2 regions of the Pantoea sp. X-Soil-YNGN-844 genome follow, and region 1 is predicted to be linked to the other one. Evidence: predicted binding sites of a transcription regulator. Region 1 holds the regulator's gene; the other holds the start of a gene.
What was found. Region 1 encodes CRP, which controls carbon source genes, mostly activating them, when cyclic AMP is high. Its sites were predicted from a motif close to ATGTGANNNNNNTCACAT; they were not measured.
Positions count from the first base shown of each region.

Region 2: a site for CRP is predicted at 1,078-1,095, ahead of yrbN (protein YrbN). Genes of this name have one in related genera too.

Region 1 is NZ_AP036007.1:3,653,333-3,656,872, forward strand. It holds gene AC6I8C_RS17035 (phosphoribulokinase) at 1-505, shown strand, start outside; gene AC6I8C_RS17040 (OsmC family protein) at 768-1,172, opposite strand; gene crp (cAMP-activated global transcriptional regulator CRP) at 1,476-2,108, shown strand; gene AC6I8C_RS17050 (YccS/YhfK family putative transporter) at 2,166-3,540, shown strand, end outside.
Region 2 is NZ_AP036007.1:510,253-513,792, forward strand. It holds gene nlpI (lipoprotein NlpI) at 112-996, shown strand; gene yrbN (protein YrbN) at 1,102-1,158, shown strand; gene AC6I8C_RS02270 (DEAD/DEAH family ATP-dependent RNA helicase) at 1,175-3,097, shown strand; gene AC6I8C_RS02275 (SDR family NAD(P)-dependent oxidoreductase) at 3,153-3,540, opposite strand, start outside.

The DNA.
Region 1 (3,540 bases):
GAACACCGATATTCTTTTTTATGAAGGATTGCATGGCGGTGTGGTGACGGCGCAGCACAACGTGGCGGAACAGGTCGATCTGCTGGTGGGCGTGGTACCGATTGTTAACCTGGAGTGGATTCAGAAGCTGGTACGCGACACCGGCGAGCGCGGTCATTCACGTGAAGCAGTGATGGATTCCGTGGTGCGCTCAATGGAAGATTACATCAACTTCATCACGCCCCAGTTTTCACGCACCCATATCAACTTTCAACGCGTTCCAACCATCGATACTTCCAACCCGTTCGCAGCCCGCGCCATTCCGTCACTGGATGAGAGCTTTGTGGTGATCCACTTCCAGGCACTGGAAGATATCGACCTCCCCTACCTGCTGGCGATGCTGCAGGGCTCGTTTATCTCGCACATCAATACGCTGGTGGTGCCTGGCGGCAAAATGGGTCTGGCCATGGAGCTGATCATGGGGCCGCTGGTGAAACGGCTGATGGAAGGTAAACGGATAGAGTAAGAGTTCAGAAATGGTTTCTTCAAACCTATAACAAAGCCAAAGCACGGTAAATCTGACAGCAACACGAAAGCTCAACACGCAGGGAACCGGGTCAGAAGAGGAAAGCGTCCCGCGCCAGGACGGCGCGGGAAGAGCATGCCATGGATGGCGGATTTTGCGTCTTTCCGATCTGACCCGGTTCTCTGCGCCGGCACAGTCTTAAAGCAACCTGCATCAGACACTGGCAGTGAAGTTAGCAGGTCTGGGATAACCCTTGCGACTGTTACAGCTCAACCACTTCATAGCTATGCGTCATCGTCACACCTTTACCCAGCATGATGGCCACCGAGCAATATTTTTCAGCCGAAAGATCCACCGCGCGTGAGACCGCTTTATCCTGGAGCGCTTTGCCACTCACGATAAAATGCAGGTTGATGTGCGTAAAGATTCGCGGCGCCTCTTCACGACGTTCTGAGGTCAGTTTTACTTCACAATCAGCCACATCGTTGCGGCCTTTTTGCAGAATTGAAACCACATCAATCGCGCTGCATCCACCCGCCGCCATCAGCACCATCTCCATTGGGCTGGGCGCTTTATCACCCGAATTGCCATCCATCAGTATCTGATGGCCGGATGAGGATTCTCCGAGGAATGTCAGCCCTTCTACCCATTTCACTCTTGCCTGCATGATTTTTGCTCCGGAATACGCTGTTTTGTCGCCAGAGTACGCTTTCACCTGGTAAACAGCAATCCAGAGAAATCCGCCCGTAGCTGAAGCGAGACAACAGAAGACAGTCGGCAAAAGCTGTGCTACAAACAGTGCTGAAAATATTTTTCGTCACCCGATGGCGAAGCCGGGAAGAATGATGCGCACTGCGCCTGATGCGGCCCGAATAATTTCCTGAAAAGGAAACGCTTGAAGCTTTCACCGCCTGACAGGGAAAACTGCCCCCTGTATTTTGGGCACGATTACAACAGAGGATAATAGCGAATGGTTCTCGGCAAACCGCAAACAGACCCTACACTCGAATGGTTCCTGTCCCATTGCCATATTCACAAGTATCCATCCAAAAGTACGCTGATTCACCAAGGTGAAAAAGCAGAAACGCTTTACTACATCGTGAAAGGTTCCGTCGCGGTTCTGATTAAAGATGAAGAAGGCAAAGAGATGATTCTTTCCTACCTGAATCAGGGCGATTTTATTGGTGAGCTTGGCCTGTTCGAAGAAGGTCAGGAGCGCAGCGCCTGGGTACGTGCGAAAAGCGCGTGCGAAGTGGCGGAGATTTCTTACAAGAAATTCCGTCAGCTGATCCAGGTTAACCCCGACATCCTGATGCGACTCTCCTCGCAGATGGCGCGTCGCCTGCAGGTCACGTCTGAAAAAGTGGGTAACCTCGCTTTCCTCGACGTCACCGGACGCATTGCACAGACTCTGCTTAACCTGGCGAAGCAGCCAGATGCCATGACGCATCCCGACGGCATGCAAATTAAAATCACTCGTCAGGAAATTGGCCAGATTGTGGGTTGTTCACGTGAAACCGTGGGCCGTATTCTGAAGATGCTGGAAGATCAGAACCTGATCTCCGCACACGGCAAAACCATCGTCGTTTACGGCACCCGCTAATTCCTGTCATCCACGGCGTGATGGCAACATCACGCCGTTATTGTTTGTGTTGGGCCGATGTGGCGTCGAATCATTTACCATCCTGAAGTTAACTACGCCTTGCGGCAAACGCTGGTGCTCTGTCTGCCGGTGGCACTGGGCTGGCTGGCTGGCGACCTGCAAAAAGGTCTGCTGTTCTCGTTAGTGCCCGCCTGCTGCAATATCGCCGGTCTGGATACCCCGCATAAACGCTTCTTCAAACGTCTGATTGTGGGCGGCAGCCTGTTTGCCCTCGGCAGCTTTCTGATTCAGTGGCTCACTCTGCATGCGATTCCACTGCCGCTGATCCTCTTCGCTATGCCTTTGCTGCTTGGCGTCACCGGTGAGATTAGCCCGCTGCATGGCCGTCTGCTGCCCGGCACCCTTATTGCCGCGATCTTTACACTCAGCCTGATTGGCCGCATGCCCATCTATGTCACTCCGCTGCTCTATATCGGCGGCACGCTCTGGTATGGGGTATTTAACTGGTTCTGGTTCTGGCTGTGGAAAGAGCAGCCGATGCGTGAGAGCCTGAGCCTGATCTACCGCGAGCTGGCCAACTACTGCGACGCCAAATATACCCTGCTGACGCAGCTGACCGATCCCGAAAAAGCGCTGCCGCCGCTGCTGGCTCACCAGCAGAAAGTGGTCGATCTGATCAACACCTGTTATCAGCAGATGCACATGCTGTCGGCCAGCCGCGATCACAGCCATAAGCGGCTGACGCGCGCTTTCCAGGTGGCACTCGATCTGCAGGAGCATATCTCGGTCAGCCTGCACCGCCCGGAAGAGGTGCAAAAGCTGGTGGAGCAGAGCCATGCTGAAGCGGTGATCCGTTGGAATGCCAAAACCATCTCGGCCCGGCTGCGGGTACTGGCGGATAACATCCTTTATCACCAGTTACCCGACCGCTTTGCGATGGATAAACAGCTCGGCGCGCTGGAGAAAATTGCTCATCAGCATCCCGATAATCCGGTGGGTAACTTCTGCCTTTATCACTTCAACCGCATTGCGCGCGTGCTGCGCACCCAGAAGCCGCTTTACCAGCGCGATCTGATGGCAGACCGCCAGCGCCGCCTGCCGCTGTTACCGGCGCTGCGCAGCTATCTCTCGTTTCGCTCGTCGGCGCTGCGCACGGCAGGTCGCTTTGCGGTGATGCTGATGCTGGGCAGCGCGCTGGCGCTGTTCTTCAACATCCCTAAACCCTACTGGATCCTGATGACCATTATGTTCGTCAGCCAGAACGGCTACAGCGCCACCCGCGTCCGTATCCAGCACCGGGCGCTGGGCACCTTTGCAGGACTGGTGATTGCGGCTGCCACGCTGCGGCTGGCGGTGCCGGAGTCACTGGTACTGATGATCATGCTGGCGATCACCTTTATCAGCTATCGCTTTACCCGCCAGTTCTATGGCT
Region 2 (3,540 bases), 3.1 Mb from region 1:
CTCTTTGCCTGGCAGAGAGGGGCGTTTGTATCATCGCGAGGGCGGGAATCCTTGTGCACAGCAGGCGGATGACAGGATGGTTATCCCAATGTTTGTATTCGGGAGTGGGAAATGAAGCCTTTTCTGCGCTGGTGTTTTGTTGCGACAGCTTTGACGCTGGCAGGATGCAGCAACTCCAATTGGCGTAAGAACGAAGTTCTTGCAGTGCCTTTACAGCCCACACTGCAGCAGGAAGTGATACTGGCGCGCATGGAACAAATTCTTGCCAGTCGCGCTCTCACCGATGATGAACGCGCACAGCTGTTATATGAGCGCGGAGTGTTGTATGATAGTTTAGGTCTGCGGGCATTAGCGCGGAACGATTTTTCGCAAGCGCTGTCTATAAGACCAGATATGCCCGAAGTGTTTAACTACTTAGGCATATATTTAACGCAGGCGGGCAACTTTGATGCCGCCTATGAAGCGTTTGATTCTGTACTTGAGCTTGATCCAACTTACAACTATGCGCATTTAAACCGTGGTATCGCCCTCTATTACGGCGGTCGATACAAGTTAGCGCAAGATGATCTGCTGGCGTTTTATCAAGACGATCCTAACGATCCTTTCCGCAGTCTGTGGCTCTATCTCGTTGAACGTGAGATGGATGTCGACAAGGCAAAAGTCGCGCTTCAACAGCGTCACGACAAAGCGGTCAGAGACCAATGGGGATGGAATATTGTCGAGTTCTACCTTGGAGATATCAACGAGAAAACGTTGATGGAAAGTCTCAAGGCGGACGCAACGGATAACACCTCGCTCGCTGAACATCTCAGTGAAACCAACTTCTATTTAGGTAAGTACTACCTAAGTCTGGGGGAGAAGGACGACGCGAAAGCGTTGTTCAAACTGGCGGTGGCCAACAACGTTAACAACTTTGTTGAACACCGATACGCATTGTTGGAACTGGCGCAACTCGGCCAGGCACAAGACGATTTATCAGAATCTGACCAGCAATAGCTGACGAACTTAATATGCCTGTAAAACCTGTTAAGTCATCATCTTAAGGGATGAAGGCTTTTCTGTTCGTCAAAACTTCTAATTTGAGCCGGTTCACACTTTTTGATGAAAATGACTGAAAGTTTTCACGACGAGTTATGTAGACTGGCCGCCGCAATCTAAGAGGCACGTGTACTACATGACTGATATTCAAACCACTTTTGCTGACCTTGGCCTGAACGCCGACATCCTTGAATCACTGAATGGCATGGGCTACGTAAAGCCATCCCCAATCCAGGCTGAGTGTATTCCTCACCTGCTGGCGGGCCGTGACGTGTTAGGCATGGCGCAGACCGGGAGTGGTAAAACTGCGGCGTTCTCTCTGCCGCTGTTAAACAACATCGACCCGACTGTTAAAGCACCACAGATTCTGGTGCTGGCACCGACCCGCGAACTGGCGGTACAGGTTGCTGAAGCAATCACTGAATTCTCTAAGCACATGCGTGGCCTGAACGTGGTTGCCCTTTACGGCGGCCAGCGTTATGACGTGCAGCTGCGCGCTCTGCGTCAGGGACCACAGGTTGTTGTGGGTACCCCTGGTCGTCTGCTTGACCACCTGAAACGCGGCACGTTAGAACTCTCTAACCTGCGCGGCCTGGTGCTGGATGAAGCTGATGAAATGCTGCGTATGGGCTTCATCGAAGACGTTGAAACCATCATGGCTCAGATTCCAGCCGGTCATCAGACTGCGCTGTTCTCTGCAACCATGCCGGAAGCGATTCGTCGCATCACCAAACGCTTCATGAAAGATCCACAGGAAGTGCGTATTCAGTCAAGCATGACAACGCGTCCTGACATCAGCCAGAGTTACTGGACCGCTTACGGTCGTAAAACAGACGCACTGGTTCGCTTCCTGGAAGCAGAAGACTTTGATGCTGCCATCATCTTCGTGCGTACTAAAAACGCAACGCTGGAAGTGGCAGAAGCGCTGGAGCGTAGTGGCTATAACAGCGCCGCGCTGAACGGTGATATGAACCAGGCACTGCGTGAGCAGACGCTGGAGCGCCTGAAAGATGGTCGTCTGGACATCCTGATTGCAACCGACGTTGCGGCCCGTGGCCTGGACGTTGAGCGTATCAGCCTGGTTGTAAACTACGACATCCCGATGGATGCAGAATCATACGTTCACCGTATCGGCCGTACCGGTCGTGCCGGTCGTGCTGGCCGTGCGCTGCTGTTCGTTGAGAACCGCGAGCGTCGTCTGCTGCGCAACATCGAACGTACCATGAAGCTGACTATTCCTGAAGTCGAGCTGCCTAACGCAGAACTGCTGGGTGAGCGTCGTCTGGCTAAGTTTGCCGCTAAAGTTCAGCAGCAGCTGGAAAGCAGCGATCTGGATCAGTACCGTGCTCTGCTGACTAAAATGCAGCCGGAAGATGAACTGGATCTGGAAACGCTGGCAGCCGCACTGCTGAAGATGGCACAGGGCGAACGTCCTCTGATTCTGCCACCAGAAGCACCACGTCCTGCACGTCGCGAATACCGCGATCGTGACGAGCGTGATGGCCGTCGTGACAGCCGTGAAGCGCGTAGCGATCGTGGCCCACGTGAAAGCCGTGACAGCCGTGATGGCGATCGTCCACGTCGCGAACGTCGTGACGTTGGCGAAATGCAGCTGTACCGCATCGAAGTGGGCCGTGATGATGGTGTTGAAGTTCGTCACATCGTTGGCGCTATCGCTAACGAAGGCGACATCAGCAGCCGTTACATCGGTAACATCAAGCTGTTCGGTAACCACTCGACTATCGAGCTGCCGAAAGGCATGCCAGGCGATGTGCTGCAGCACTTCACCCGTACGCGTATTCTGAACAAACCGATGAATATGCAGCTGCTGGGTGATGCACAGCCAAACGAAGGCCGTGGCGATCGTCGTCCAGCCGGTGCTGGCGGTGAGCGTCGCAGCGGTCCTGGCGCAGCCAACCGTGAAGGTGGTCGTCGCTTCTCTTCTGAACGCCGTGAAGGTGGTCGTGAAGGCGGTGGACGTACTTTCAACCGTGAAGGTAGCCGTGGTCCACGTCGTGAAGAAGGCGCAGCTGCCGCTCCACGTCGTCGTGATGCATAACGACTTAACGTCGTAACGAAAAGGGAAGCCGCTGGCTTCCCTTTTTTTATGCCTGTCAGGCACCGCCGCTGATCATAACGCGCTCGCCGCTGACATAAGCGGACTCTTCAGAGGCCAGAAACAGTGCGACCTGCGCCACATCCTCCGGCAGACCAAAACGCCCCAGCGGGGTAGCCGCCAGCAGCTGTGCCTTGAGCTGCGGGCTCATCCTTTTCGCGGCCAGCAATCCTTCGGTCAGAATCATGCCAGGTGCCAGTGCGTTAACCCGGATATTTTTTGCGCCCAGCTCGCGCGCCAGCCCCTGAGTCAGCGTATCCACTGCACCTTTGGTGGCCGCCCAGAGCACGGAACCTGGCGTACTGTTTTTACTGTTCAGGGCGCTGAGATTAATAATGCTGCCACCGTGCGCGGGAAAGTGACGAATCGCCTGCTGACAGACTATC